Regions from separate parts of the Nocardioides panacisoli genome, predicted to be linked through region 1. Evidence: predicted binding sites of a transcription regulator. Region 1 holds the regulator's gene; the other holds the start of a gene.

What was found. The regulator LexA, encoded in region 1, represses DNA repair genes until DNA is damaged. The targets are predictions, from matches to a motif close to TCGAACANNTGTTCGA.
Region 2: the regulator LexA is predicted to act here: its motif matches at 2,940-2,955, upstream of KUV85_RS13535 (HNH endonuclease signature motif containing protein).

The regions. Positions count from the first base shown of each region.
Region 1 covers NZ_CP080409.1:2,100,628-2,115,863, forward strand. Annotated here, with positions in the region: gene KUV85_RS10275 (TIGR03617 family F420-dependent LLM class oxidoreductase) at 1-598, shown strand, start outside; gene KUV85_RS10280 (alpha/beta hydrolase family protein) at 588-1,355, opposite strand; gene KUV85_RS10285 (DUF2237 family protein) at 1,433-1,831, shown strand; gene KUV85_RS10290 (alpha/beta hydrolase fold domain-containing protein) at 1,876-2,772, shown strand; gene KUV85_RS10295 (PPOX class F420-dependent oxidoreductase) at 2,817-3,314, shown strand; gene KUV85_RS10300 (hypothetical protein) at 3,301-3,942, shown strand; gene KUV85_RS10305 (vitamin B12-dependent ribonucleotide reductase) at 4,049-6,916, opposite strand; gene nrdR (transcriptional regulator NrdR) at 7,080-7,595, opposite strand; gene KUV85_RS10315 (hypothetical protein) at 7,929-8,255, shown strand; gene KUV85_RS10320 (TetR/AcrR family transcriptional regulator) at 8,352-8,948, opposite strand; gene KUV85_RS10325 (hypothetical protein) at 9,051-10,034, shown strand; gene KUV85_RS10330 (LysM peptidoglycan-binding domain-containing protein) at 10,135-10,476, opposite strand; gene lexA (transcriptional repressor LexA) at 10,771-11,502, shown strand; gene KUV85_RS10340 (MXAN_6640 family putative metalloprotease) at 11,584-13,176, shown strand; gene KUV85_RS10345 (ATP-dependent DNA helicase) at 13,185-15,200, opposite strand; gene hflX (GTPase HflX) at 15,236-15,236, opposite strand, start outside.
Region 2 covers NZ_CP080409.1:2,787,124-2,802,359, reverse strand. Annotated here, with positions in the region: gene KUV85_RS13550 (catalase) at 1-99, opposite strand, end outside; gene KUV85_RS13545 (STAS/SEC14 domain-containing protein) at 197-550, opposite strand; gene KUV85_RS13540 (alpha/beta hydrolase family protein) at 648-1,490, opposite strand; gene KUV85_RS13535 (HNH endonuclease signature motif containing protein) at 1,539-2,804, opposite strand; gene KUV85_RS13530 (mycothiol transferase) at 2,983-3,486, opposite strand; gene KUV85_RS13525 (VOC family protein) at 3,846-4,565, shown strand; gene KUV85_RS13520 (DUF1800 domain-containing protein) at 4,728-6,329, shown strand; gene KUV85_RS13515 (DUF1501 domain-containing protein) at 6,334-7,650, shown strand; gene KUV85_RS13510 (cryptochrome/photolyase family protein) at 7,668-9,161, opposite strand; gene KUV85_RS13505 (AI-2E family transporter) at 9,273-10,667, shown strand; gene KUV85_RS13500 (SRPBCC family protein) at 10,703-11,131, opposite strand; gene KUV85_RS13495 (DUF1800 domain-containing protein) at 11,268-12,842, shown strand; gene KUV85_RS13490 (DUF1501 domain-containing protein) at 12,850-14,115, shown strand; gene KUV85_RS13485 (alpha/beta fold hydrolase) at 14,138-14,953, opposite strand; gene KUV85_RS13480 (TetR/AcrR family transcriptional regulator) at 15,012-15,236, shown strand, end outside.

The sequences.
Region 1 (15,236 bases):
GTGGACCCAGCACACGCTCATGCCGCCGACGTTCGTGCCCGGGCCCAACCCATACGGCGCTCCCCCGGTGCTGTTGGGAGCACTCGGCCCGCTCATGACCCGCACCGCCGCCGAGGTTGCCGACGGACTGCTCGTCATGCCGTTCCACTCCCACCGCCACTTCCGTGAGCGGACGCTGCCCGCGGTGCAGGAGGGCATGGACCGCGCCGGGCGGGACGAGTTCGCGCTCCACCCGCAGGCGATCGTGGCGATGGGCCGCACCGAGGCCGAGCTCGCAGCCGCGACGGCCGGCGTACGTGGGCTGTTGGTGTTCTACGGCTCGACGCCGGCCTACCGACCGGTGCTGGAGGTGGAGGGCTGGGAGGACCTGCAACCCGAGCTCAACGCGCTCTCCAAGCAGGGCGAGGTCGCGGCGATGATGGAGCTGGTGACCGACGAGATGGTCACCACCATCGGGGTGCGCGGCACACCCGAGGAGTGCGCGGCCGAGATCCGGCGGCGCTTCGGCGACGTGGCCGAGCGGGTGTGCTGCTACTTCCCCGGGTACGACGCGCCGCTGGACCAGGTGGCCGACCTCGCCACGGCCCTCAAGGGCTGACCGCCCCCAGGTACTGGTCGACCCACGCGCTGATGATCCGCGCGGCGCGCTCGGCCTGCCCGTCGACGGTGAGGAAGTGGTCCGAGCCCTCGAGCGACACGAAGCTGCGGGGGTGCTCGGCGGCCATGAAGATGTCGCTGGCGTTGTGGATGTCGACCGTCTCGTCGGTCGGCGAGTGCATGACCAGGAGGGGCCGCCCGAGCAGGCGCACCTGGCCGATGAGCTCGGCACGGCGTACGTCCTCGACGAAGTCGCGCTTGAGGGTCAGCGCGCGGCCACCGACGAGCCACTCTGCGCTGCCGTCGGCGAGAGCGCGGTCGATGACGGCGTCGTAGTGGCGTTCGACCTCGGCGGGTTCGGACGGGGCGCCGATGGTGACGACGGCCTTGACGCTGGGGATGCGCTGCGCGGCCACGATGGCGGCGGCGCCGCCCCAGGAGTGGCCGACGACCAGCGACGGCGGGGTGCCGCGGTCGGCCAAGCACTCGGCGGCACGGATGGTGTCCTCGACCTTGACGGTGAACGAACCGTCGCCCCAGTCGCCGTCGGAGTCGCCGAGCCCGAGGTTGTCGTAGCGGAGCATGCCGATGCCCTCGGCAGCGAGGCCCCGAGCGATGCGGAAGGCGGCGGGCGAGTCCTTGCCGAGGGTGAAGCCGTGGACGAAGAGCCCCCAGCCGCGGGCCTCGCCCTCGGGCTCGTCGAGCGCGCCGGCGAGCTGGGGCCCGCGGACGCTGTCGAATCGGACGGCCTCGGTCATCGCGCTCTCCTCGGGTTCGGTGGCGAGGGACATGGTGCCTGATGACGCGGTTGCCGTGGCGTGGAAAACTCGGGGGCATGGCGGAGCTCAATGTCCTCGGCGAGCCGTTGGAGCCGTGCAGCACCGATCCGATGACCGGCTACTACCGCAACGGGATGTGTGAGTGCGGCCCGGATGACGTGGGTCGCCACGCGGTCTGTGCGGTCGTGACCGAGGAGTTCCTGGCGCACCAGAAGGCGGTCGGCAACGACCTCTCCACCGCGCGCCCGGAGTGGCACTTCCCCGGACTCAAGCCCGGCGACCGGTGGTGCGTCGTCGCCGAACGGTGGCTTCAGGCGGAGCAGCACGGGGTGGCGCCGCCGGTGGTCCTGGCCTCGACGAGCCAGCGCGCGCTGGACGTCATCGCGCTCGATCTCCTCGAGGCGAACGCCGTCGACGTGCCCGACGACCCGAGCCAGCTGATCTCGGACGACTGAGTAACGATCGCCGTACACCGCGATCCGTCTGTGAGGATGGCGCCGTGTCCTGGCAGATGAAGGTCGTGGGGGCGTACATGCGCCTCACCCGCAAGCGGAAGTACGCGGCGCCGGACGGCGGCCCGGCGCTGTTGGCGCAGCCCAAGGGGCCGACGACGCCCCCGCCGCGAGCGGTGCGCGGCCTTGCCGTCACCGAGCGGAGGGCACCCGGCGGGCACGACGTCACCGTGTACGACGTCGCCCGGCCCGAGGTGGTCGACGATCCGGCTGCGCCGGTGGTGGTCTACCTGCACGGCGGGGCGTTCTACGCCGAGATCGTCACGCAGCACTGGCAACTGGTCGCCGACCTGGCACGGGAGCTGGACGCTGTCGTCCGGGTGCCGATCTACGGCCTCGCGCCCGACCACCACGCCGCGGAGGCACACGACCTGGTGGCCGACCTCCTCGCCGAGGCCGATCGTGCCGGCCGGGCGTCGTACCTCATCGGCGACTCCGCCGGCGGCAACCTCGCGCTCGTCGGCGCCCAACGCGCCCGCGGCCGCGTCACGGGCCTGCGCGGCGTGACGGTGATGGCACCGTGGCTCGACCTCACGATGTCCAACCCCGAGATCGACGCATTGGAGCCGCACGACCCGTGGCTGGCGCGGGCCGCGTTGCACCACGTCGCCGAGGTGTGGGCCGACGGCACTTCGCTGACCGACCCGACGATCTCGCCACTCCGGGGCACCTTCGAGGCGCTCCCGCCGGTCGACGTCTGGATCGGCACCCGCGACATCTCGCTCCCCGACGCCCGACTGCTGCGCGCCGCGATCGCAGAGCACGGTCCCGTCACCTACCACGAGGAGCCGGACGCACTCCACGTCCACCCGCTGCTGCCGGTCCCCGAGGGCCGCGCGGCCCGTCCGGTGCTGATCGAGCACGTACGCCGGCAACTGGTCTAGTCCGACGACCCCACCGGTGCTGGACGGCGACCTAGTGTGGGTCCATGGAACTCACCGAAGCCCTCGCGGCCGCTCGTGCGACGAACCAGTCCGTCCTGACCACGATCAAGCGGGACGGCCGGCCCCAGCTGTCCAACGTCCTGCACCACACCGACGACGACGGCGTCACCCGCATCTCGACGACCGCCAACCGCGCCAAGGCCCACAACCTCGAGCGCGACCCCTGGGCCGCGCTCCACGTCAACGGCGAGACGTTCTTCAGCTACGCCGTGATGGAGGGTGAGGCCGAGCTGTCCGAGGTGGCGGCCGAGCCCGACGATGCGGTCGTCGACGAGCTGGTCGCCGTCTACCGCGCGATCGGGGGCGACCACGACGACTGGGACGCCTACCGCCGGGCGATGGTCGACGAGCAGCGCCTCGTCGTCCGGTTCCGCGCCGAGCGCGCCTACGGCAGCGGCGAGCTGCCGTCGCCCAAGGAGCCCTCGACCCGCCAGATCGCGGAGGACGCGCTCGGAGCAGAATGGTCCCGTGACCGGGACTGACGACCACCTCACCGCGACCATCGAGCACCTGCAATCCGAGGAGTACGTCGTCACGCAGCCGCTGCCCGGCGCCCTGCACGTGACGGGACGGTTCTCCAACCCCGAGCGCATCGCGCTCACCGCAGCCGCCCACGCCGGCGACGAGCCCACCGCCGTGTGGGCGGTCACGCCGCGCGAGGACTGGGCACTCGTCGTGTGGCGGCGACCTGACCTGGTCGCGATCGTCCAGAAGGGCACCACCCCGCGCCGCTGGCGCCACCGGCAGCTGCCCGGCCGCATGGCACCCGACGCCCCGACCTTCCTCGACGGCGCCGCGTCGCGCTTCGACATCGTGACCCGTCCCAAGCACCAGCCCACCGATGCGGCGCGGGAGGTCCTGGCGGGCTTCGACATCGCCGATCCGGCGCCGCCCGGATGGGAGCCGCCCGAGGAGCTCGCTCCTGAGCCCACGCCCACGGTGAGCTCCGCACGATCCCGCGCGACACGCACCGCGGGCAGCCAGGAGCGTCCCGCGCGCAAGCCCAAGGCCGAGCCGAAGCGGTCAGCGCGACCGGAGCCCACGCCGGCGGTCTGCCCCAGCTGCTTCATGGCGCTCCCGGCGACCGGCGTCTGCGACAACTGCAGCTGAGCCGACCCGCTCACCCGCGCCGCGGCGTACGCCGCCTCGAAAACCACCAGTGCGGTGGATCGGAGTCACCTGGTGACTCCGATCCACCGCACAGTGGCGTGATGCCTCAGCTGCAGCCGGAGGTGCTGCCGCAGCCCTCGCAGACGTGGCAGCTGCCCGCGGGCCGCATCTTGGTGCCACACGTCATGCACAGCGGGCTGTCGACCGCGCCGCCGGTCAGCTCCTCCAGGAGCTCGGCCGAGGTCTTGGCCGTGGACGGGGTGTCCTGCGGCGTCTCGACGGCCTCGGTGGCCTCCGTCGCGTCCTCGGCCGGGGCACGCTTGGCCTTCGGCTCGGTCGGCGGACCGTCGACGATCTCCTCGGCGGTGCCGGTCTCCTCCAGCGGCTCGTACGAGCCGGTCTCGAGGTGACGCTGGCGCTCCTCGGCGGAGTAGATGCCCAGCGCGGAACGCTTGTCGAAGGACAGGTAGTCCAGCGCGAGCCGACGGAACACGTAGTCCATCAGCGACTGGCTCATCCGCACGTCCGGGTCGTCGGTGAGACCGGCCGGCTCGAAGCGCAGGTTGGTGAACTTCGAGACGTAGGTCTCCAGCGGGACGCCGTACTGCAGGCCGATGCTGACCGCGATCGAGAACGCGTCCATCACCCCGGCCAGGGTCGAGCCCTGCTTGCCGAGCTTCAGGAACAGCTCGCCCAGGTCGCCGTCCTCGTGGGCACCGGAGATCATGTAGCCCTCGGCACCACCGACGGTGAAGCTGGTCGTGAGCGCCTGGCGCGACTTCGGCAGCCGCTTGCGGGTCGGCGCGTAGACGACCTTCTCGACGACCTCGACCTCCTTGTCGGAGGACTCCTCGACGTCCTTCTTCTTCGCCTTGGCGTCAGCCAGCGGCTGGCCCACCTTGCAGTTGTCGCGGTAAATCGCGGTCGCCTTGAGACCGAGCTTCCAGCTCTGCAGGTAGATGTCCTCGATGTCCTCGACCGAGGCCTCCTCGGGGAGGTTGACGGTCTTGGAGATCGCACCGGAGAGGAACGGCTGGCAGGCCGCCATCATCTTGACGTGACCCATCGGCTTCAGCGCCCGGGCACCCATCGCGCAGTCGAAGACCTCGTAGTGCTCGGGCTTGAGGCCCGGGGCGTCGATCACGTGGCCGTGCTCGGCGATGTAGTCCACGATCGCCTCGCTCTGCTCGGCCTGGTAGCCGAGGTTCTTCAGAGCGCGCGGCACCGTCTGGTTGACGATCTGCATCGAGCCGCCACCGACCAGCTTCTTGAACTTGACCAGCGAGAAGTCCGGCTCGATGCCGGTGGTGTCGCAGTCCATCATGAAGCCGATCGTCCCGGTCGGCGCGAGCACGGAGGCCTGCGCGTTGCGGAAGCCGTTCTCCTTGCCCAGGTCGACCACACGCTGCCACTCGCTGGCCGCGGCCTCGCGGACGTCGCCGTCGACGGCGTGGATCGGGCGCAGGGCGTCGTTGGCGGCCTGGTGCTTGCGCATCACCCGCTGGTGCGGCTCAGCGTTGCGGGCGTAACCGGCGTACGGGCCGACGATGCCGGCGAGCTCGGCCGAGCGGCGGTAGGACGTGCCGGTCATCAGGCTGGTGATGGAGGCGGCCATCGCACGGCCACCCTCGGAGTCGTAGCCCAGGCCCATCGCCATCAGCATCGCGCCGAGGTTGGCGTAGCCGATGCCGAGCTGGCGGTAGTCGCGGGTGGTGTCGCCGATCGGGTCGGTCGGGAAGTCCGCGAAGCAGATCGAGATGTCCATCGCGGTGATGATCAGCTCGACGGCCTTGGTGAAGGTCTCGGAGTCGAAGGTGTCGTCGTCCTTGAGGAACTTCAGCAGGTTCAGGCTCGCCAGGTTGCACGAGGAGTTGTCCAGCGACATGTACTCCGAGCACGGGTTGGACGCGGTGATCCGGCCGGTCTCGGGGTTGGTGTGCCAGTCGTTGATGGTGTCGTCGTACTGGACGCCCGGGTCGGCGCAGGACCAGGCCGCCTCGCTGATCTTCTTGAACAGCTCACGGGCGTCGACGTGCTCGATGACCTCGCCGGTGCCGCGGGCCTTGAGGCCGAACTCAGTGCCCTCCTCGACCGCGCGCATGAACTCGTCGCTCACGCGCACCGAGTTGTTGGCGTTCTGGTACTGCACCGAGGTGATGTCATGGCCACCGAGGTCCATGTCGAACCCGGCGTCGCGCAGCGCACGGATCTTGTGCTCCTCACGCGCCTTGGTCTCGACGAACTCCTCGATGTCGGGGTGGTCCACGTCGAGCACGACCATCTTGGCCGCACGGCGCGTCGCACCGCCGGACTTGATGGTGCCGGCCGAGGCGTCCGCGCCGCGCATGAACGAGACGGGCCCCGATGCGGTGCCGCCGGAGGAGAGCAGCTCCTTGGAGGAGCGGATGCGGGAGAGGTTCAGGCCGGCGCCGGAGCCGCCCTTGAAGATGAATCCCTCCTCCTTGTACCAGTTCAGGATCGAGTCCATGGAGTCGTCGACGGAGAGGATGAAGCAGGCCGACACCTGCTGCGGGGACTTCGTGCCGACGTTGAACCAGACCGGGGAGTTGAAGGAGAAGTACTGGTGCAGCAGCAGCCAGGTCATCTCGTGCTCGAAGACCTCCGCGTCGGCGGTGGTCGCGAAGTAGCCGTGCTCGAGTCCGGCCTTGACGTAGGTGTGCACGACGCGGTCGATGAGCTGCTTGAGGCTCGTCTCGCGCGCCGGGGTGCCCACGGCGCCGCGGAAGTACTTCGTCGTCACGATCGTGGAGGCGTTGAGCGACCAGGTCTCGGGGAACTCCACGCCGAGCTGCTCGAAGACGGTCTCGTCGGTCTTCCAGTTCTTCTGGACGACGTCACGGCGCTCCCAGGTGACCTCGTCGTAGGGGTGCACCCCCTCGGTGCTGAAGACCCGCTCGATCTCCAGTCCCGTGCCGGCCGTGGTGGCTGCCTGCGGGTCAACCGTCTCTGTCATGACTCTCCTTGTCCCCTGCTGCTCTCGAGCGAACTGTTGGTGCTGGTGCTGCGGTGGGTGGTGCTGTGTCGGAAGTGTCCCGCGAGGCACCGACACTGCCGGTGCGTCGCGCGGGTTGGAAGCCCGGCAGGCAGCTTCCCCACTACCTGCCGGGCGGTCTGTGTCAGCCCGTGTTGGCTGTGCTGTCGGCCGTCACCTGCGACCGGTCCAGGACCGCCGGGGAATCAGGGATCCCCCGCTCGGCCTTCAACATCGCGATCTCGTCGGCGAAGTCCTCCACGGAGTCGAACCCGCGGTAGACGCTCGCGAAGCGCAGGTAGGCGACCTCGTCGAGCTTGCGCAGCGGCGCCAGGATCGCCAGGCCGACCTCGTGGGCGGCGATCTCGGGCGAACCCGCCTGCCGCAGGCTGTCCTCGACCTCCTGGCCCAGGCAGGCCAGCTGGTCCTCGGTGACCGGGCGTCCCTTGCAGGCCTTGCGGGCACCGGAGACCGCCTTGTCGCGCCGGAAGGGCTCGCTGGCTCCGGACTTCTTCAGCACCGTCAGCTGCATCGCCTCGACGGTGGTGAAGCGCTTCTCGCACGACTGGCAGACTCGCCGGCGGCGGATGCCCGCACCGTCGTCGGCCACGCGGGAGTCGAGCACCCGGGTGTCGGTGTGCCGGCAGAACGGACAGTGCATCCCGAGCCTCCTTCGCTGCGTCGTGGCCTGTGGAAAAGTCTGCTGTCGCGGTGGACATCCAGCCTCGCGATGTGGATCGCCACGCCTGAGTTGTGGAACTAGATGTGGAGAACTACATCCGTGTAAGTACTAGATGTAGTGGCAACCGTACGCCGCCACCCAAGGCGCTCGCAAGCGAACCGGAGAGTTGGTTTCGACCTCCCGCCACGGGCACAGCGTTTTCGCAGGTCACCGCGGAAACAGGCCCCCGAAAATCGCTTCCGGACATCGGTGTGTCGCCCTCGTCGGCGGGCCCGGTCACCATTGTTGAAGCAATGCGCGACAATGACGCCCGTGAGCAGCGGCAAGCGCATGGGACCCACCGAGCAGCGGGGCCGCGTGCTGCCCCGACTGCTGGGTCTCGCCGCCGGCATCACCGCCTGCCTGCTGGCTTGGGGATACCTGGTCTACATCGCGATCGACTTCGGCGCCGAGGCCCGTCGCGACGGCAACGGCGCCGCCTGGGGCCTCCTCGCCGTGGCCGGCATCGGCGCGGTCGCCTGCCTGTTCCTCGCCTTCCTGCTGCTCACCCGCCTGCTCCAGGCCATCGGCCTTTTCCCCGAACCGACCCCTCGTCGCTCCCCCGGTGCACCGAAGGGCGGCAAGCGGGCCAAGCGCTGAGGCGGGGACGCGATCCCCGGTCGGCCGGGGATCGCCCACCTTGTCGGGCACTGCAACGCCGGACAAGGTGGGCGAAAGGCCGACAACCCTCCGCCGTCAGTGGCGCAGCAGGTCGCCCAACCCGGCGGCGTACGCCGCGGGCGTGACGTCCGGGAACACCAGCCGCTGCAGCATGAACCCCGGCAGCAGGCCCATCAGGGCACGGGCGACACGCGTGGGCTCGGCGTCGGCAGGCAGGAAGCCGGCCTCGATCGCGCGCCGGGCGTAGGTCACCCAGGCGGCCGCGATGCGTCCGGCCTCGCCGCGGGCGATCTCGAGGACCTCGGGGTCACGCACGGCCTCGGCCCACGTCTGGAGTGCCACCCGATGGAGCTCCACCCCGTGCGCCTCGCCCAGATCGACGATGCGTTGGGTCAGGTCGAGCACGACGCGCTCGGGGTCCGGCAGTTCCTCCGCCTCCGCGGCCTCCTCGACCACCACCGCGACATCGGCGATCGCGGTCTCGGCGATGGCCCGGATCAGGTCCTGCTTGTTGCGGAAGTAGAGGTACACCGCTCCCGCGGACAGCCCCGACTCCCGGATCACGGCGGCCATCGTCGTGCGGTGGAACCCGTCCTGGGCAACGCACCGCAGCATCGCGCGGACGATCTGCTCGCGCCGCGCAGCGCGGTGCTCCTCGGTCACCTTCGGCATACCGCCATCCTGCCACAGAAAACGAACGCCCGTTCTTGACAGGAGCGGCCGGCGTCTCCATCCTTGTCAAAACCGAATGTTCATTCTGTTTGGAGTCTCGCCATGACCAGCCCGACCTCGCCGAGCCACGCCGCACCCGCCGCCGCGACGTCCGCGGCCACACCCTGGCGATCCGTGATCGGAGCCGCCGTCGGCCTCGCCGCCCTGCTCACCGTGCTCCTCGCCGCCTTCGCGTGGCCCGCCAGCGAGTACGAGCCCCGCGACTTCCCCCTCGCCGTTGCGGGCCCACCCGACGCCACCGCCGGCATCGAGCAGCGACTCGCCGCAACGCTCGGCGAGGACGCGATCGACGTCACCACCGTGGCCGACCGCGCTGCCGCGGTCGCGGCCATCGAGGACCGGTCGGCGTACGGCGCCCTCGTCGTCGGGGCCGGGAGCACCGAGGTGCTGACCGCCACGGGGGCCGGAGCGGCGCCTGCGCAGTTCGTGACCCAGGTCGGCACCCAGGTGGCCGGCGCCACCGGGTCGGCTCCCACCGTCACCGACGTCGTACCGACGGCCGATGGCGACCCCCGCGGCAGCGTCTTCGCCGCGGGCGCACTCCCCCTCGCCATCGGCGGCATCCTCATCGGCGCCGTCACGTCCCTGGCGCTGCCCCGCATCCGTGACCGACTCCTCGCCGCCGCCCTCGCCGCAGCGCTCGGCGCACTCGGCCTCGCCGCACTGCTGCAGTTCGGCCTCGACGCCGTCGCGGGGTCCTACGCCGCCAACGCCGGCGTCATCGCACTCGGCGTGCTTGCAGTCGCACTGCCGATCATCGGCCTGCGCCACCTCATCGGCCCGGCGGGCATCGGCGTGGTGGCGCTCGCGGTCATGCTCATCGGCAACCCACTGTCGGGTGTCGCCACGAGTCCCCACCTGATCCCTCTCGGCTCGCTGGGGCAGCTCTTCCCGCCGGGCGCCGTGGGGAGCGCGCTGCGCAGCACGTCGTACTTCGACGGCGCCGGCGCCCTGGCGCCAGTCCTCGTGCTGTGCACGTGGGCCGTCGCCGGGCTCGGCCTGGCACTCCTCCCCCGCAAGGAGTGAGGTCGCCCGAATGCGTCGAGGGCGGGACCGTCGCGGTCCCGCCCTCGTCTTCCCCACCACTCGCCGGGGGTCGAGGTCGGCGAGTAGTCCGTGCGCGCGCTCAGTCGAGCGGAACGCGCAGCTCTTGACCCGCCTGGAGCAGGTTGCCCTCGAAGGTGTTGAGGTCGCGGATGCGATCCATCATGGTCAGCACGTCGCCACCCGCGGCGGCGTCGGCCGCGATGTCCCACAGCGTCTCCCCGTGGTCGACGGTCACGACCTCGACCTGCACCACGCCGGCCTCGTCGGAGGCGACGGATCCGGCAGCGAGCCAGACGGCGGCGCCCAGCGCGAGCAGCAGCCCGAGCACCATGACGGCCACCCGGCCGCGACGAGTGAGGCGGACCGGCGCCGGACGGCGCGCGTCGTAGGAGACCTGCGGGGCAAGGGCGATCGTGCTCATGGGGACCTCCAGGGGGAAGTGTCGATCCGGTGATCGGCGGGGGTCGTGCGTGCGATGCGATGTCTAGTCGGGACCGCCGACACTTCGCCGTACGGCGATCGGGCCAGCGGATCGATCAGACGTTCGATCGAACACATGTGCGAGGTTAGATCACCTGTTCGAACGAAGTCAAGGACCTGTTCGAATCCTTGTTCGAGGCGTGTCGCGACACGCGCGGTTCGAACAGTTGTTTGAAACCGTGCGCTGGGAGGACTACCGTCAAGGCACTCGATCACCGCTGCGCAGGAGGACGCCATGGCCGGCAAGCAGAAGGCAGGCTTGAAGAAGGTTGCCGAGTTCCCCGACGGGCCGCCGGACGCCACCGGGCTGACCCCGCGACAGCAGCGCGTGCTGGCCACCATCAAGGACAGCATCGAGAACCGTGGCTACCCGCCCAGCATGCGCGAGATCGGCAGCGCGGTCGGCCTGACCAGCACCTCCAGCGTCGCCCACCAGCTGCGCACGCTCGAGGACAAGGGCTTCATCAAGCGCGACCCCAACCGGCCGCGCGCCCTCGAGGTCTTCCTCCCCGAGGTGATGAAGGCCCGCAAGTCGCTCTCCGCCGCCGAGGAGTCCAGCTACGACGAGACCGGCGCCGGTGACGCCTCCCCCGCAGCCAGCTACGTCCCCCTCGTGGGCCGTATCGCCGCGGGCGGCCCGATCCTGGCCGAGGAGCGCATCGAGGAGGTCATGCCGCTGCCCAAGCAGATCGTGGGCGAGGGACAGCTGTTCCTGCTCGAGGTCTCGGGCGAGTCGATGATCGACGCCGCGATCTGCGACGGCGACTTCGTCGTGATCCGCCAGCAGCCCGATGCCGACAACGGTGACATCGTCGCCGCGATGATCGACGGCGAGGCGACGGTGAAGACCTTCCAGCGCAAGGACGGGCAGGTCTGGCTGTTGCCCCACAACGACGCATTCGAGCCCATCGACGGCACCCACGCCACGATCCTGGGCAAGGTCACCGCCGTGATGCGCAGCATCTGAGGCTCGGCGTTGCCCCACGGGGCGGCATCACTGCCGTAGGCTGGCCCGGCCCTTCCGTCTTCCCCCTGGGAGCAGCACGTCATGAACCACCCCCGTCTGCGGGGCGCGCGCCTCGTTGCACTGCCGGCCATCGTCCTCACGCTCGCTGCCGCCCTGCTGGCCCCGACCAGCGCCGTCGCCAAGGACAAGGACGACAAGCGCGGTCGCGCCCAGGAGGCGCTCGCCATGGTGGAGGGCATCCTCTCGGGCAACATCGGCCGCGGCAGCAGCCGTCCCGACGACTCCCGCCAGCAGGGTGTCGACCTCACGATGGCCATGCGCGACCTCTTCCTGACCCGCGACGCGCTCTCGGGCAAGGAGCAGGAGCGTGCCGACTCGCTGCTGGCGCGCCCCACCGACGGCAGTGGGCCGGCGTACGAGCCCAAGTATCCCGACGGGGCCTCCCGGCGCACCTGCAGCTCGGCGGTGTGCGTGCACTACGTCACGGGCGGCCGCCACGCCGCCAGCCGCTCCTTCGCGGTCGACGTACGCCGTGCGGTGACCACCGCGCACCAGCGCATCCGGGGACGTGGCTTCCGGGGCCCGCTCAACGACGCCGGCCGGGGCGGCGACAACCGCCCCGACGTCTACCTGGCCGACATCGGCCGTGACGTCGGCGTCTTCGGCTACGCCGTCGCGGACCGCAAGAACGCGCTCTGGGGTCGCGGCGCGGGCGGATACGTGGTCCTCGACAACAACTTCTCGGAATTCTGCTCCGGCGGTTGCGGCGCCGGCACGGCGGACCGGCTGATGCGGGCCACCGCCGCGCACGAGTACTTCCACGTCGTCCAGTTCGCCTACGACTACGCCGAGGACGTGTGGTTCATGGAGGCGACCGCGACCTGGATCGAGGACGAGGTCTTCGACGACGTCAACGACAACGTCAACTTCCTCTACTCCAGCCCGAGCGCCCTGCAGACCCCGCGGGTCCCGATCGACGCCCCCGACGCGAACCCCTACGCCAACTGGATCCTCTTCCGGAACCTCTCCGAGCGCTACGGCGCCAAGGTGGTCCGCAAGGCGTGGCAGAAGGCAGACGCGTGGCGCGGCTACGACGGCAGCCGCAACCCCAAGGACCACTACTCCCTCAAGGCACTCCAGGGCGCGGTGGACTACGGCGTGGGCGGCAACTGGACGGTGGACTTCGCCAACTTCGCGATGGACAACCGCCGTCCCGGGCGGGCCTACCAGGAGGGCAGCGCGCAGAACTACCCGGCCGCGCCGCTCAAGACCCGGTTCCGCCACTTCAAGGACAACCGCAAGCGCACCATGGCCGTGAAGCGGTCCCACCTCTCCAGCGCGACCTACCGCTACATCCCCGCCGGCAAGCTGCGCTACGGCTGGCGTCTCCGGGTGCGCGTCCACGGCCTCCCCCACGGCAAGGGCGGCTACGCGATGGCCGAGATCAACAAGAAGGGCGGCGGCATCAAGCGCGTGTTCTTCTACCTCGGCGGCGACGGCAAGCAGGTCAAGAAGCTGCCCTACGGGAAGTCGAAGGTGAACTGGATCGAGTTCACCGTCGTCAACGCCAGCACCCGCTACCGGTGCAACCAGGACCGACCGGACAACACCTGCGACGGCGTACCGCAGGACGAGAACGAGAACTTCTGGATCGCCACCAAGGCGGTCCGCTAGCACTACAGCTAGCCAGCGGCCAGTCGCGCCAGGGCCTGCCGTACGACGGTCGGGTCGGTCGTCGGCCACATCGGCGGCAGGCTCGCGGCCAGGAACGACCCGTAGCGGGCCGTGGCCAGTCGCGGGTCGAGGACCGCGACCACGCCGCGGTCGCTGGAGGTGCGGATCAGCCGGCCGGTCCCCTGCGCGAGCAGGAGGGCGGCATGGGTGGCCGCGACCTGCATGAACCCGTTGCCACCCGCCGCCTGAACGGCGCGCTGGCGCGCGCTGAGGAGCGGGTCGTCGGGCCGCGGGAACGGGATCCGGTCGATGATGACCAGCTGGCACGTCTCCCCCGGGACGTCCAACCCCTGCCACAGGCCGAGGGTGCCGAAGAGCACGGTGTGCGGGTCGTCGGTGAACTGCCGGGCGAGCTCGGGCAGCTGGGCGTCGCCCTGGGCGAGCGTGGTGAGGTGCGGCAACCGCTCCCGCATCGCCTCGGCGGCGGCGTCCGCCGCGCGGCGTGAGGAGAACAGGCCGAGCGTGCGACCGTCGGCGGCGTCGATGAGCTCGGCGATCTCGTCCAGCTGCGGTCTGCCGAGGCCGTCGCGCCCCGGTGGCGGGAGGTGTCGGGCGACGTACCGGATGGCCTGCTTGCCGTAGTCGAACGGGCTGCCGACGTCGAGGCCGACCCAGGGCTGTGCCTCGTCGTGGCCCTCGGGGGAACCGTCCGCGTCGGCGCCCGACGGCCGGGTGTCCGGGCCGTCGGTGCCGACCGCCACCTGCTCGGAGGGCTTCAGGCCGACGCTGGTCGCGACCGCGGTGAAGTCGCCGCCGAGCTTGAGGGTCGCCGAGGTCATCACGGCGGTCTTCTCCGCCAGCAGCTTGTCGCGTAGTTGGCCCCACACCTGGAGCGGTGCGATGCAGAGCCGGGGCGGCATCCGCTCGGTGCCCTCGGTGCGCCACAGGACGTCGGACTCACCCAGCGCCGCCATCCGCTCGGCGGTGGCGAAGAGCTCCTGCACGCTCGCCTTGGCCTGGCTCATGGCGGCGTCGGGCTCGTCCCCGGACGACCTGGGGAACGCCGAGGCGCAGGCGCGTGCGGCGTCGCGGACCAGCTCCAGCGCGTCGGAGAGGTCCTGGGGCAACCGGTCGATCCGGCCGGGCTCGGCGACGGTGACGGCGTCACGCAATGCCTCGGCGGCATCAGTCAGGTCGTCGGCCTCGTCGCCCTCGACGTGGCGCACGCTGCGCTTCGCTGCCCGCTCGACGTCGGCCGCCCACAGCTCGTCGGTGGCGGCCTGCGTCACCCGGGCGGTCAGCTCGTGGGCCTCGTCGACGACGACCACGTCGTAGTCGGGGATCATCGGGATCTGCTCGATCGCATCGATGGCCAGCAGCGAGTGGTTGGTCACCACCAGGTGGGACCGCTGGGCTCGCTCCTTGGCCAGCTCGGCGAAGCACTCCGCGCCGAAGGGGCACCGGGCCGCACCCACGCACTCCCGGGCACTCACGCTGACCTGGCGCCACTCCTTGTCGGTGTGCCGCGGCGCCCCGTCCCGTTCACCGGTGCCGCCGGACTCCGCCTCGGACTCGACCCACTCGCGCAGCTCGAGCACCTTGGCGCCCATCGACCCCTCGGGCAGGTCCACCAGCGACCCCTGGTCGTCGGGCACGCCCTCGCGGACCCGGTGGAGGCAGGCGTAGTTGGACCGGCCCTTGAGGACGGCGAAGGAGGTGTCGACGTCGTCGCGGTCCTTCAGCGCCTCCATGAGTCGCGGGATGTCGCGCTCCACGAGCTGGTGCTGCAGGGCCAGGGTGGCGGTCGCCACGACGACGCGCTGGTCGTGCAGCAGGGCCGGGACCAGGTAGCCCAGCGACTTGCCCGTGCCGGTGCCGGCCTGGACCAGCAGGTGCTGGGAACGGGCGATCGCGGTGGCGACGGCCTCGGCCATGTCGACCTGCCCGGCACGCTCCTGACCACCGACGGCCGCGACGGCAGCCGCCAACGCCTCTCGCACCTGCGCACCCTCGACCCCGGACATGGCGGCAACCCTAGACGGGGTCGACGACAGGTCGTT
Region 2 (15,236 bases), 690 kb from region 1:
GAGGACGATCGGGCCGTCGGGGCCCACGGTCAGCGAGTGCTCGTCGCTGCTGACCGGGATGCCCGCATCGGTGGTGGTGGGATTCTGCTCGCTGGCCATGGTGTGGCGCCTCCTCGTCGGGGCTGGTTGCGTCCTGGTTCCGACCCTGCACCCTTTTCTTGAATTGTTCAAGGGACGGGTGCAGGGCCGGACGACCTCACGAGGTCAGCCAGGCGACCGCGTCGTCGCGGGTGTCGAAGGAGCGCACCTCGAGCTTCGTGGCGTCACTGATGCTGCCCAGCAGCTTGTCCAGCAGGCCGCTGTCGGCGACCACGCCGACGCGCTCGACGTCACTGAGCACGCGCGTCGCCTTCAGGTCCTCCCAGACCGCCTTGGGCTCGACACGGCCCACGTCGACGCCGGCGTAGTCCAGCAGCAGACGTGCCGACCCGTGGTCGGCGACGGCGCGGTCGATGACGTCCTGGGCCGCCTTCTGCTCGTCGGCGCTGATGGCGCCGTCGACGGTGAGGCTCACGACGTTGGTGCCCTCGATCGTCGATGCTTCCAGCACGGGATCCTCCTCGTGGATTCGGGTTCCTACGAGGCCCTCGTACCCACTCGCGGCGGATCCATGCATCGGCGACCGGCCGAGAGGGGGTCGCCGGCCCTCAGACGAGCTCGTCGAGGAGTTCGCGCGTCTGCCGCCAGGCGCCGCTGCCCGGGTCGATGAGGGTGAAGTGGTCGCCGTCGACCTCGGTGAGCGTGGCGTCGGCGCCGGCGTCGGTCGCGGCGTCGACGTACGCCGTGGACTGGGAGAGCGGCACGTTGCCGTCGCTGCTGCCGTGGATGCAGCGCACGGGGACGTCGAGCGGGACCTGGCTGAGGGGGTCGACGGTGGCGAACTGTGCCTCGAGGTCGTCGCCCATCAGGCCCTGGACGGCACCGCCGCCCAGCGACTGGTCGACGGCGGAGCGGAGGTCGAGGACGCCCGCCTGGGAGACGGCTCCCGTCACGGGGACGGTGGCGTCGGTCCAGCGCTCCGACCGCTGGCGAGCAGCCGCCCACACGCCGAGGTGGCCACCGGCGGAGTGGCCGAGCGTGATGACGCGGGAGGTGTCGAGGTCCTCGACGTCGGCGAGGGCGTCGATGCCGGCGGAGACGTCGTCGAAGGTGGCCGGCCAGCCGCCGCCGTTGCCGACGCGCCGGTACTCCAGGTTCGCAGCCGTCCAACCGTCATCGACGAGCGAGGCGGCCAGTGGTCGTCCGAGGGAGAGGTCGAACTGGGCGAGCCAGAATCCGCCGTGGATCACCACGACCACGCCCCGGGACGTGCCCTGCGGCCGGGTCAGCTCGAGGAACTGCGCGGGGTCCTCGCCGTAGGCGATCGTCTCCGTCGCGCCGGCGCCGTTCGTCGGCGGCGTGCTCGACCCGGTCGGGCCGGTGGTCGAGCGAGAGCAGCCGGCCAGCAGCAGTGCGGCGCTGCCGCTGAGCAGGGTTCGTCGGTGGAGCACACCCCATGCGTATCCCACCGGACCAAGGGTCGGGAGTCCACGGGTCCGCTACTGGCGCCGGTGGAATCGGAGGTCGCCGTCGGGGAGCGTGTCGGTGCGGTAGGTCGGGTCGTGGGCCCGATGGTGATGGTGGGAGCACAGGAGTACGCCGTCGGCGAGGTCGGTGGATCCCCCGTCTGCCCAGGGGCGTCGGTGGTGGGCCTCGCACCAGGTGGCGGGGACGGTGCAGCCCTCGGCGCGGCAGCGGCGGTCCCGCAGTCGGAGCGCCCTGCGCTGGGCGGGAGTGAAGAGGCGACGGGCGCGGCCGAGGTCGAGTGGCGCGGAGTCGCCGCCGAGGACGACCGGGATGATCCTGGCGGTGCAGGCCAACCGGCGTGCGGTGTCGGCGGTCAGGCCGGGACCGGAGTCGAGGTCGGCGTCGACGAGGCCGGCCGTGGCGAGGTCGGTGCGGAGCTGGTCGAGCGTGAGGGTGACCATGACCGTCGTGGCGTCCCCGCCGTGGTGGGGCAACTGGGCCGGGTCGAGGTGCTCCAGGAGCGCAGCGAACGCGTGGGCGTGGGCCCGGTGCTGCGGCACCCGGTCGCAGCCCTGCTGGTCCAGCCTTGCCTGCGCACTCTCGCGCCGTGGCGAGGTGAACGCCTCGAGGTAGGTGGTGAGGCGGTCGGCGACCTGGTCGGGCAGCAGCCCGGTGATCCGCGTGGTGCCGTCACCGGTGCGGCGCAGCCGCAGGGATGCCCGCTCCCGCGCCCGCCTTTCCTGCTCGGTGAGGACCGTGGCGTCCTCGGCGTCGGCCACCTCAGGCGCGACGACGTCGAGGATCCGACGTCCCAGGCGCCGCAGTTGGCTGGGACGGAACTGGTCGGCGTACCCCACCAGCGTCTGCTCGGCGGACGTGACCACGTCGGGACCGAGGTGGCCGGGCAGCGCGTCGACGGCGTCGGTGATGACGCGGGCGTGCGCCACTGACACCGCACCGGAGCGCATGCTCTCGGCCACGAGCGTGTGGGATCGGTCCAGGTCGCGGGCGAGCGCGAGGTCGGCCCGCATCGCCCGCGGTTCGGCCTGCGTCCGGTGGGCCAGCCACGCCCCCGCGTCGCGAGCGCCGTGCTCGGCGGCCACGTCGTCGCTGACCGCCAGCACCCGCAACCGCAGCTCGGCCACCTGCGCCTCGGCACGGGCCAGGTCCTCCAGCGCTGCGGCCTTGTCCGCGGCGGCCATGTAGGCCGGCTCCACGTCGGCGACCTCGGCCACCTGGGCGCGCACCGCTGCGGCACAGCCGCGGATCGGGTGCGTCGGCAACAGCGTGAGGGTCATCGAGAAGGCTCCGGGACAGCGGGACTCGTCCAGCGCCCCGCCGGAGGCACCGGATCCCGATGCAATCACGAAACCTTCGAGACTGGTCCCGCCTCCTCCCCCAGCAGGGGCACCGGCCAATGGACCTGTCCCCTACCATACATCTGTTCGAATACGATGACAACCGTCGTTTGGTCGGTCAGCCGGACAGCAGGCCCCGCAGGTAGGCCGCCTGGCCCACGTGCTGCGTGGTGTCGTTGACGACGCTGACCAGCCGGACCCCGAGGGTGACCGGTGGGTCCCAGGCCGCGTCGACGACGCGATCGAGGTCGTCGCCGGCGACGGAGCGCAGGTAGGCGACGGTCCGGTCGTGGGTCGCGTGGTGGTACTCGCGCAGCAGCCCCTCGGGGGCGCGCAGGAGGGCGACCTCGTCGCTGGAGTGGCCGAACCCAATGTCGGCGACGTCGTAGGGCAGGGCGAAGCGATCGGCGTACCGCTCCGCGGTCCACACCTGCTCGCGTCCCGCGACGTCGGCGACGTGGTCGTCCTGCACCCGGGTCAGGTGCCACACCAGCCAGCCGATCGGGTTGGCGTCCGGTCCGACGCGGTGGTGCAGCTGGTCCTCGCTGATGCCGTCCAGGACGGCGTCGACGCCCTGGCGCACCCGTCCGACGGCATCGATGAGCAGCTCTGCTGGCGTCATGGGATCGACGGTACGCCGTGGGGTGCCGCGGGTGCCGCGGTCGCGGTGGTCTCGACACGGCCTCGCTGGCGCTCGACCGGCTCGACCAACAAAGCGGCTCAGGTTCCGGGGGTCTCGACACGGCCTCGCTGACGCTCGACCGGCTCGACCAGCAAGGCGGCTCAGGTTCCGGGGGTCTCGACACGGCCTCGCTGGCGCTCGACCGGCTCGACCAGCAAGGCGACTCCGGCGGCTCGACCAGCAAGGCGACTCGAGCGGCTTGGTGGTCGAGCCGGGACGCGAGGAACGAGCGTCCCGTGTCGAGACCCCCGCAGCGGAACTCCGGTGCGGGTGTCGGCGGGCAGGACTAGCGTGACGACATGTACTTGGAGAACCTCGGGTTCGATGCCGTCGACCCGCACCGGCTGGGCGGCTTCTGGGAGGCGGCGCTCGACTGCTCGCGGCTCACCGACGAGCCCGACATCGTCGAGAGCCGACTCGAGCTGGGCGGCGACCTCTACCTCGACCTGTGCTTCCCGAGGGTGCCGCAGCGACGCACCGAGCCGCTCCGGCTGCACCTGGACCTGGTCGGCGGCGACCGGCAGCAGGAGACGGTCGATGCGTTGCTCGCCCTCGGCGCCCGCCACCTCGACATCGGCCAGGGCGACGTGCCGTGGGTGGTGCTCGCCGACCCCGAGGACAACCCGTTCTGCGTGATGGAGTCCCGCGACGCCTACGTCGACACCGGTCCGATCGCCGCCCTCCCGATGGATTCGGCCGACCCCGACCGCGACGGCGAGCTCTGGGCGGCGCTCTCCGGCTGGACGCCGGTCGACGGCTACGCGCCGGTCAGCCTGCGCCACCCCTCCCGCCGCGGCCCCCTGCTGGAGTTCTGCCCCGAGGAGGGCCCCAAGGGCCCCGAGAAGAACCGGCTCCACCTCGACATCCGACTCGAGCGCGGCGACGACCCCGACGAGGCCGAGCAGCTGATCCTCGCCCACGGCGGCCGCCGCTACGACCACGACTGGGGCGACCTGCCCTGGCAGGTGTACGCCGACGGCTCGGGCAACGAGCTGTGCGTCCTGCCCGCCCCCTCCTGACCCACGTCCCTCCCCGATCGGACACCGCCACCCGGACCGAAATGACCAGCGGGGACGCGCCGTACTCGGGCGGCACCGCCCCGTCGCACCGGGCCACACTGCTGCGTCCGGGTCGTGATCGCCGCGCTCGGGCACCCGAGCAGAGGCGACGGAGGCACCGCGATGACCCACGGGGACGGCACGGCTGTCAGCAGTCCCGCTGACGAGGTCGGCACGCCCGGCCTCACCCGTCGTGGCCTCGCCGCAGCCGCCGTGGGTTCGGTCGGCACCGCGGTGGTCGGCGCCACCGCCGGCGAGGCAGCCGCCGGACGGCGCTACCGCCCCCGCCGCTACCGGGCGACGAAGATCCCCGGCAGCGCGACCCGTCACGCGCTCACCCGCTTCAGCTACGGCTGGACCCCGCAGCTGCAGCGCCAGGTCGCCAAGGCGGGTGGCTTCAACCGCTGGTTCGACCGTCAGCTCTCCGGCTCCTACAGCGACGGCTGGTACCGCACGACCGCCGACTGGTGGCCCACGACCAACGCCTCCCGCGACCGCCTCGTCGGGATGGTCGACAGCGGCGCGCTGTCGTCCTTCTGGCAGGTCGACATCAACTACCAGCGCTGGGTGCTGGCCCGGCGTACGCGCTCGCACCGGCAGGTCCAGGAGCTGATGGCGGAGTTCTGGGAGCACCACTTCCACATCCCCGCCCAGGGGCTGGTCGGCCCCTACCGGGTGTCCTACGGCAAGAAGCTCCGCTCGCTGGCACTGGGCCGCTTCGACGCCCTGCTGCCGGCCGCGGTGCTGCACCCGGCGATGGCGCTCTACCTCAGCAACGCCAACTCCTCACGCAGCGCACCCAACGAGGACCTCGGCCGCGAGCTGCTCGAGCTGCACACCGTCGGCCGCGGCAACTACACCGAGCGCGACGTCCGCGACTCGGCGCGACTGCTCACCGGCTACCGCGTCGACAAGTGGCGCACCTGGCGCTACACCTACGACACGGCGCACCACTGGACCGGACGGGTGTCGATCGTGGGCTTCACCCACCCCAACGCCGCACCGGACGGCCGCGACGCGCTCCGGGCCTACCTGCGCCACCTCGCCCACCACCCCGCCACGGCCCGTCGGATCGCCCACAAGTTGGCCGTCCGGTTCATCTCCGACGACCCGCCCGCGTCGGTCGTGGACATGCTGACGCGGGTCTACCTCGCCAACGACACCCGCATTGCGCCCGTGCTGCGGGCGTTGGTCCGGTCGCCCGCCTTCCGCTCCGCCCGGATGCGCAAGGTGCGCACCCCCGACGAGGACCTCGTCGCCACCTACCGCGCCCTCAACGCCCGGCTGCAGCGCCCGAGGGGCAACTCCGCCGCCGCCGACGGCATCGTGTGGCAGGCCCGCACGCTCGGCAACATGCCGTACGAGTGGGGCAGCCCGGACGGTCGTCCGGACACCGCCGACGCCTGGTCGTCCACCGCACGCTTCCTCGGCTCCCTCGACGTGCACTACATGATGTGCGGCGGCTGGTGGCCCAACGAGCACATCGCCTACCGACGGCGGCGGGCGTGGCTGCCCCGCAAGTCGCTGCGCTTCGCCAAGTTCGTCGACCACCTGTCGCGGCGCATGCTCGGTCGCAGCTCGACCTCCACCATGCTCCAGGCGGCCTGCGAGGCCACCGGCTGCCAGCCGTGGACGGTCATCACCCCGGACCACCGGGTCATGAAGTGGGAGTTGCCGCGGCTGCTCACCGTCTTCCTCGACTCGCCGTACCACATGAAGCGGTGACCTGATGTCCCACGAGACCACCGACCACGCCACCGACCACGCCACCGACAACGCCACCGGCGACGCCTGCGGCTGCCCCGAGTACGCCGCCCTCTCCCGCCGCGGACTGCTGCGCGGCACGCTGCTGGCAGGTGGCGTCGCGGGCGCGTCGGCGAGTGCGATGTTCGGCTCGGCCTTCATGGAGACCTCTTACGCCGCCACCCGGTCCGCGCCGCGCGTGCTGGTGGTGCTGTCGATGCGGGGAGCCGTGGACGGCATGAGCCTGGTGGTGCCGCACGGCGACCCGGTCTATGCCAAGGCGCGCCCACGGATCGCGATCCCCGGCGAGTCACTGCTGGCGGCCAACGGGTTCTTCGGGCTGCACCCGGAGATGGCGCCGCTGCTGCCGCTGTGGCAGTCGGGCAAGGTCGCCGCCGTTCACGCGACCGGGCTTCCGGTGCCCAACCGCTCCCACTTCGCCGCCATGGAGGAGGTCGAGGACGCCGACCCCGGCACCACCCGTCGCGTCGGCTGGCTCAACCGGCTCGTCGGGCGCGACTCCTACGAGCACCCCCTGCAGGCGATCCAGCTGGGCGCGGCCGCACCACCGACCTCCCTCATCGGCCCGAGCCATGTCGCGGCGGTGCAGCAGATCAAGGACATGAAGCTCTCCGGGCACGACAAGTGGGACACCAAGAACCGGCGTCCCCGCTCGATGAACACGATGTGGCGCCGCACCGGCGGCCCGCTCGGTGCGGGAGCACGACGGGCGCTGCGGGCCGTGGACGACTTCGCGCCCGTCCGCAACGGGGCGGCCACCCCGCGCAACGGGGCGTCGTACCCGGGCAACTCGAGCCTGGGCGACGCGCTGGCCGCGGCGGCCCGCACCATCCGGGGCGACGTGGGCGCCGAGGTCATCACCATCGACCACGGGTCGTGGGACCACCACGACAACCTCGGCACCCTGGCCTGGGGACAGATGCAGTCGATGACGCGGGAGTTCTCCCAGGCGCTCGCGGCGTTCTTCACCGACCTGGGCGGACTCGCCTCGAAGGTGACCGTGGTGACGCTCTCGGAGTTCGGCCGCCGCACCCGGGAGAACGCCAACTACGGGCTGGACCACGGCCACGGCAACGTGATGCTGCTGCTGGGGGCCGGCGTCAAGGGCGGGTACTACGGCACCTGGCCGGGACTGACCAACACCGCCGACGCCGACCTGTTGGTCACCACCGACTACCGCAGCGTGCTCGCCGAGGTGATCACGCAGCGCCTCGGGGCCTCGCCGGCCGCGGTCTTCCCCCGCTTCAGCCCCACCCCGGTCGGTGCGGTCCTCTCCCGCTGAGCACCGCACCCCGGGTCTCAGGGTGCCCGGTTGCCGCGCTCGTCCTCCTGCGCGACGAGCGCGTCGAGGTCCGACAGCCGACCCAGGCCGTTGACCGCGCGGCTCATCCGGGGGCTGCCGGCGAAGCGGTCGCGGTGACGGTCCAGGAACCACCAGTAACCGGCCGTGAAGGGACACGCGTCCTCGCCCACCCGCACCTTCGGGTCGAACCGGCACGACCCGCAGTGGTCGGTCATCCGCGCCAGGTAGGCACCGCCCGAGGTGTAGGGCTTGGTCGCCATCGCCCCGCCGTCGGCGTGCTGCGACATGCCGACCACGTTGGGCACCATCACCCAGTCATAGCCGTCGACGAACGCTCGGTGGAACCAGTCGGTGACCTGGCGCGGCGACCAGCCGCGCTGCATCGCGTACGACCCGAGCACCATCAGGCGCGGGATGTGGTGCACCCAACCGTGCTCGGCCACCTGGTCCAGGGTGTGGGAGAGGCAGCGGGCGTCGGTGGCGGCACCGTCGAGCTCGGCGAACCACTTCGGCATCCGCTCGGTCGCGCCCAGCTCGTTGCGCCGCCGGTAGGAGTCACCGAAGTGCCAGTAGAGGTGCCACACGTAGTCCCGCCACCCCAGCACCTGCCGGCAGAACCCCTCGACCGCGGCGATCGGGGCCTCGCCGTCCTGCCACGCACGCTCGGCACGGCGTACGACGTCCAGCGGGTCGAGCAGCCCGAGGTTGAGCGGGACCGAGACCAGCGAGTGCGCCATCCACGGATCCCCCTCGAGGACGGCGTCCTCGTGGGCGCCGAAGTGCGGCAGCCGCTGCTGGGCGAAGTGGTCGAGCGCGGCGAGTGCCTCGCGGCGCGTGGCGGCGAACCGCCGCGGCCCGTCCTCGCCGATGAAGGAGACCAGGCCCTCCGACTCCCACCGGTCGAGGTCCGCCCGCACCTCCTCGTCGACCTCGTCCTCCTCCGGCCACCAGGGCGCGGGCACGCCGAGGGTGTCGGCGCCCCTGGGCGGCGGCTCGCGGTTGTCGTGGTCGAAGTTCCACCGGCCGCCGGCCGGTTCGTCGCCGGCCATCATCACGTCGTGCGCGACGCGGGCGCGGCGGTAGAAGTCCTCCATCAGCAGCCGTTTGCCGCCACGCCCCTCGGCCCACCGCTCGAAGTCCTCGCGCGGCGTCGCGAACCCGCGCGGCGGCAGCACCGTCAGGTCGAGCTCGTCGCCGAGGCGGCGGACCAGCCGGTGCGCGGCGTAGGAGGTGGGGTGGACGACCTCCACGGGACCGTCGGTGACCGAGCGCACGGCCTCGGCGTAGGTGTCGGCCTGCACGTAGGTCATCCGGTCGCCGAACTCGCGGGCGCGGTGGCGCATGGCGCTGAGCACCAGGTGGGCCTTGGCGCGGTGGAACCGCCGCCGGGCCAGTACGTCGCGCGACTCCACCAGCAGCAGCGGGCCGTCGTGGTCGTCGACGAAGTGCGGCCCGAGCTGGTCACCGAAGAGCCACCGCAGCGTCGTCATGCCGCGAGGCTATCCAGCGTGCGTGGCGCGGTCACCGCCCGTTCGACTCCTCCTCGCCGAATCGACGCGCGGCGGATGAACCCTGTCGCCGCGGCGCCGTAGGTTGGTGCCATGACCGAACCGGATCCGCAGGACCGCACGCAGCGGCCCGAGACGCACGAGGCCGCCGAGGAGTCGCGGCCGCCGGACCACGTGACCGGCGCGGACACGGCAACGGACCCGGCGGATGCCGACAGTGACGACCGGGCCGGCGGTGCCGACGATGCCGGTGGTGCCGCCGACGACCCGCGCGCAGCCGGGTCCGGCGAGGCGTCGACGCCGGCCGCGACCGACCGCGTGGACCGCAGCGTCGTCGTCCACGACTGGCTGCGGATGGCCGCGACCGCCGCGTTGCGGCTCATCCTCATCGGGATCACCGTCACCGCCGTGCTGTGGCTGATCGGCCAGTTCTGGGTCGGCGTGCTCCCGATCATCCTGGCACTGATCGTCACCACCGTGCTGTGGCCGCCGGTCGCGTGGCTGCGCCGCCATCGCGTGCCGTCCTCGCTCGCGGCGTTCATCGGCCTGATCGTGCCGTTCGCGATCGTCGGTGGGCTGTTCGCCTCGCTGGCCCCGTCGGTGGTGCGCCAGTCCGCCGACCTGTTCGACCAGGCCTCGCAGGGCCTGCTCGAGCTGCAGCGGTGGGCGCAGGGGCCGCCGGTCAACCTGCGCAACGAGCAGGTCGCCGAGCTGACCGACTCCGTCGTGGGGTGGGCGCAGAGCAGCTCCTCCCAGATCGCCTCCGGCGTCTTCACCGGCGTGGGCGCCGCGACGTCGGCGCTCGTCGCGCTGGTGCTGGTGCTGGTGCTGACGTTCTTCTTCCTCAAGGACGGGCCGCAGTTCCTGCCGTGGATCCGCCGCGTCGCGGGCCGCAACGCGGGCCGCCACCTGACCGAGGCCGGCACCCGCGGGTGGGTGACACTGAGCGGGTTCATCCGCGCCCAGGCGATGGTGAGCGCGTTCGACGCCGTGCTCATCGGCATCGGACTGGTGGTGCTGCAGGTGCCGTTGGCGTTCGTGCTGGCGCTGCTGACGTTCTTCGGCGGCTTCGTCCCGATCGTCGGCGCCTTCGCCGTGGGTGCGCTGGCGGTGCTCGTGGCGCTGGTCGGCAACGGCTGGGGCACGGCGTTGGCCGTCCTGGTGATCATCGTGGTGGTGCAGCAGGTGGAGAGCAACGTGCTGCAGCCCTTCCTGCAGGGTCGCACCATGCAGCTGCACGCCGGGATCATCCTGATCGCGGTCGCCTCGGGCGGCACCCTGTTCGGCATCATGGGCGCCTTCCTGGCCGTGCCCGTCGCGGCGGTCGCCGCCTCGGTGCTGCGCTACGGCAGCGAGCAGATCGACCTGCGCACCGGCGAGCTCGCGCCGGAGGACGTGACGCCGCTGACGCCGGAGGGTGCCGAGGTCAACGCGCAGGCCGCCCGCCGCTCGGCGGTCTACCGCCTCAAGGACCACGCGGTCGACTGACGGCGTACGCCGCCGGCCCGCCGGGGCGCGCCGGCTCAGAGCTTCTCGAGCGCGTCCCGCAGGCCGACCTCAGCCTCGTCGCCGAGCTTGGTGAAGGCGCCGCGGATGAACGGCTCGGCCAGCCGCAGCACGCCCTTGAGGCGGATGTCGGCGGTGTAGGTGACGCGGCAGCCGTGCTCGGTCGGCTCGATCTCCATCACGTCCACGGCGGTGGCGCTCTTGCCCTCACCGTGGAGCTCGATGCGCCGGCCGGGGTCGAGGTCGACGACCTCGTAGGTGAGCTCGGTGCGGCGTCCGTTGAACTCCGAGACGTTGTCGTAGGTCGTCCCCACACCGCCGTCGCCGGAGGCCCGGGTGGTCTCCACCGTCCCGGGGTCCCACTCGTTGGTGGTGGTGAAGTCGCTGAGGTAGGCGTAGACGGCGTCGGGGCTCGCGGTCGTCGCGACCGATCGGCTGATCTTCATGGGCCCACGGTAGTCAGCACCCGGTCGCCGCGGGGTGGGACGGCCGGGAGCCCGCGACCGCCGGTTACAGTGCTGCGACTGGGGGATTCGTCGGCTCGGCGGCGCGCCTCCCGCTCCGACGCGCCGAGGTCTGCCGATGCTCCCTGCCGAACCCTCCCGGCGCCGGGCCTTGACCCGGCGCGGGTTCGGCGTGGCCGCGGCCGGCACGGCCGTCGTCGCCGGGAGCGTCCTCGAACGGGCCGAGGCCGGGCCCTACCGTCCCCACTCCCACGTCGCCACGGCGGTCCCGGACCCCGCCACGCGCCACGCGCTCACCCGCTTCAGCTACGGCTGGACGCCCGAACTGCAGGAGCGCGTGGAGCGCGCCGGCGGGTTCCGTGCGTGGTTCGAGGCGCAGCTGACCGACGACGCGACCGACGCCGACGACGAGTGGTACGCCGCCACCGCCGCCTGGTGGCCCACCGTCACCGCCTCGCACACCGAGCTCGCCGACCGGGTCCGCAGCGGGGACCTCCCCTCCTTCTGGCACGTCGACATCGACTACCAGCGGTGGGCGCTGGCGCGACGCATCCACGGCGAGCAGCAGGTCTGGGAGATGATGGCGGAGTTCTGGGAGCACCACTTCCACGTGCCCGCCGAGGGCCTCGTCGGGCCCCACCGGCCGGCGTACGGCCGGGAGCTGCGGCGGCTCGCCCTCGGGCGGTTCGACGAGCTGCTGGCGGCCGCGATCCTGCACCCGGCGATGGCGCTCTACCTGAGCAACGCCAACTCGCTCAAGGACGCGCCGAACGAGGACCTCGGCCGCGAGCTGCTCGAGCTGCACACCGTCGGCCGGGGGCACTACGACGAGGCGGACGTCCGGGCCTCGGCGCTGCTGCTGACCGGCCACCGCGTCGACAAGTGGCGCACGTGGGACCACGCCTACGACCCGGCGAGCCACTGGACCGGTGCGGTGCGGGTCATGGACTTCACCCACGACAACGCCGAGGCCGACGGCACCGCGGCGGTGTCGGCGTACCTGCGCCACCTGGCGCGACACCCGGCGACGGCCGAGCGGATCGCCCGCAAGCTGGCGGTGCGGTTCATCGGCGACGAGCCGTCCGCGGCGGTGGTGGCGCGCCTCGCGGAGACCTACCTCGACCACGACACCGCGATCGCACCGGTGCTGCGGGTGCTGGTCGACACCGGGGAGTTCCGCGCCGCCGATCAGGCCAAGGTCCGCACCTCCGACGAGGACGTGGTCGCCACCTACCGTGCCCTCGGCGCCCGCCTGGCGGCGCCGATCAGCGACGCCTCCGCCGCGCAGGGAACGGTGTGGCAGGCCAAGGACCTCGGCAACTACCCCTTCGGCTGGGGGACGCCGGACGGCCGGCCGGACGACGGGCTCGCCTGGTCCTCCACGGCACGGTTCCTCGCCTCGCTGGACCTGCACCAGCAGATGGCGGCCCGGGCATGGCCCACCGAGGCGATCACCCACCGGGAGCCGACGTCGTGGCTGCCCGAGCGGGCCCTGCGCTTCGGTGCGCTGGTCGACCACCTGTCGCGGACCCTGCTCGGTCTCCGGTCGACGTCGGTGCTGCTGCGTGCGGCGTGTGAGGCGACCGGGTGCGAGCCGTCGACGATCATCACCGCCGACCACCGGGTGGCGGACGAGGGGATGCCGCTGCTGCTGACCGTGCTCCTCGACTCCCCCGCCCACATGGAGCGGTGAAGCGCCCGTGACCGACCACCCGACCGACGCCGGCGGATCCTGCGGCTGCCCGGAGTACGCCGCCCTCTCCCGCCGCGGACTGCTGCGCGGGGCACTGCTCGGCGGGTCGACGACGGCGATGGTCGGCACCGCCTTCATGGAGACCTCCTACGCCGCCACGCGCTCGGCCCCACAGGTGCTGGTCGTGCTCTCGATGCGGGGCGCCGTGGACGGGATGAGCCTGGTCGTGCCGCACGGCGACCCCGTGTACGCCGCCGCCCGGCCCACGATCGCCGTGCCGGGCGAGCAGCTGCTGGCTTCCGACGGCTTCTTCGGGCTGCACCCCCACCTCGCACCGCTGCTGCCGCTGTGGGACGCCGGCCGGGTGGCCGCCGTCCACGCCACCGGGCTGCCCACGCCCAACCGGTCCCACTTCGCGGCGATGGAGGCCGTCGAGGACGCCGACCCCGGCACCACCGACCGGGTCGGCTGGCTCAACCGGCTGGTGGGTCGCGACCGCGCGGCCCATCCGCTGCGCGGGGTCCAGCTCGGCTCGGCGACCGTGCCGACCTCGCTGCTCGGGCCGCGTCCGGTCACCGCGGCGCGCACCATCGAGGACATGCGGCTCCTGGGCGACGAGCCCGGGCCGGGGAGCCGGACCCGGTCGATCGCCACGACCTGGGGTGATGCCCCGGGGCCGCTCGGCGACGGCGCGCGGCGGGCGTTGGAGGTGGTCGACGCCTTCACCCCCGTGCGGGAGGGCGACCCCGCGCCGCGGCACCGGGCGGCGTACCCGGAGAACTCGAGCCTGGGCCTCGCGCTGGCCGCGGCAGCACGCACCATCCGCGGGGACCTGGGGGCGGAGATCATCACCATCGACCACGGCTCGTGGGACCATCACGACAATCTCGGCACGCTGGCGTGGGGGCGCATGCAGGAGATGACGACGGAGTTCGCGACCGCGCTGGCGGCGTTCTTCACCGACCTGGGGCCGCTCGCGGAACGCGTCACCGTGGTGACGCTCTCGGAGTTCGGCCGCCGCACCAAGGAGAACGACAACTACGGGCTCGACCACGGCCACGGCAACGTGATGCTGCTGCTGGGCGCCGGCGTGCGGGGTGGCTACTACGGCACCTGGCCGGGGCTGACCGACAGTGTCGAGGACGACCTGCTCGTCACCACCGACTACCGCAGTGTGCTCTCGGAGGTCATCAGCCATCGGCTCGGTGCCTCGCCGGCCGCGATCTTCCCGCGCTTCTCGCCCGAGCCGATCGGCGCGGTGCGGGCGACCTGAACCGGCCCGGTGCCGGAGTCGCTCACTCGACCGGGTCGCGGAACCGCTCCACCAGCTCGGGGAGGAGCACCTTCGCATCGACCAGGTGGTCCTGGCCCGGCAGCACGGCGGTGGTGGCGTCCGGGATCGCCGACGTCAGCGTCGCGGCGACCGTGTGGAGCTCGGCCGGGCTGCGCTCACCGACCACGACGTGCACCGGCACCCGGACCGAGGAGGCCACGTCGACGGGCGGCAGGTCGGCGGTGAGCGCCATGTCGTAGCGCAGCGTCGGCGCCAGGGCCCGCATCCGGCGCCACCCGGGCATCAACGGCAACAGCGCGACGAAGGCGCGCGGCATGCCGATCCCGACCAGGAAGCACCGCAGCGCCGCGGCGTGGCGACCCCGGTCCAGGAGCGCCTCCACGCGGTCGCACAGGACGGCGTACTCCGCGCGCTGGGCGGCGTCGCCGGCCCACGGGGCGTCGTAGAGCACCACGCCGCGGACCTTGTCCCCCAACCGGGCGGCGGCGTGCAGCGCGAGGACGGCGCCCGAGGAGTGGCCGTGCAGGTAGGCGGTGCCGCCGACGGCATCGATCATCGCCTCGATGTCCTCGACCTCCCGCTCGACCGACCACGGCGCGGTGTCCCCGGAGTCTCCGCGACCGCGGCGGTCGTAGGTGACCACCCGGAACGCCGTCGCGAAGGTGGCGACGTCCTTGACGACCGGTGGGAAGCGCCGCGAGCAGATGGCACCGGTGACGTGGACCAGGGGCGGCCCCTCCCCCACGATCTCGTGGGCCAGCAGCGTGCCGTCCGCGGACGCTGCATGGGCGGGGACGTCGCGGTGGGATCGGGGCACGACAGCTCCTTTTTGGACCGAAGAGTCTGGAAACTAGGAACAATCTAGACTGGGCGGTATGACGCGTCAACCCGTCCCCGCTGCGGCACCATCGCGCCCCACCTCTCGCCGCAAGCGCGAGGCCGTGCTCGCCGCCGCGGAGGAGGCATTCCTCGGGGGCGACTACGGGGCCGTCACCATCGACGACATCGCCGAGCGCTCAGGCGTGGCGAAGCAGACGGTCTACGCCTACTTCGGCAGCAAGCAGGGGTTGTTCCTCGAGCTGGTCACGACGATGACCACC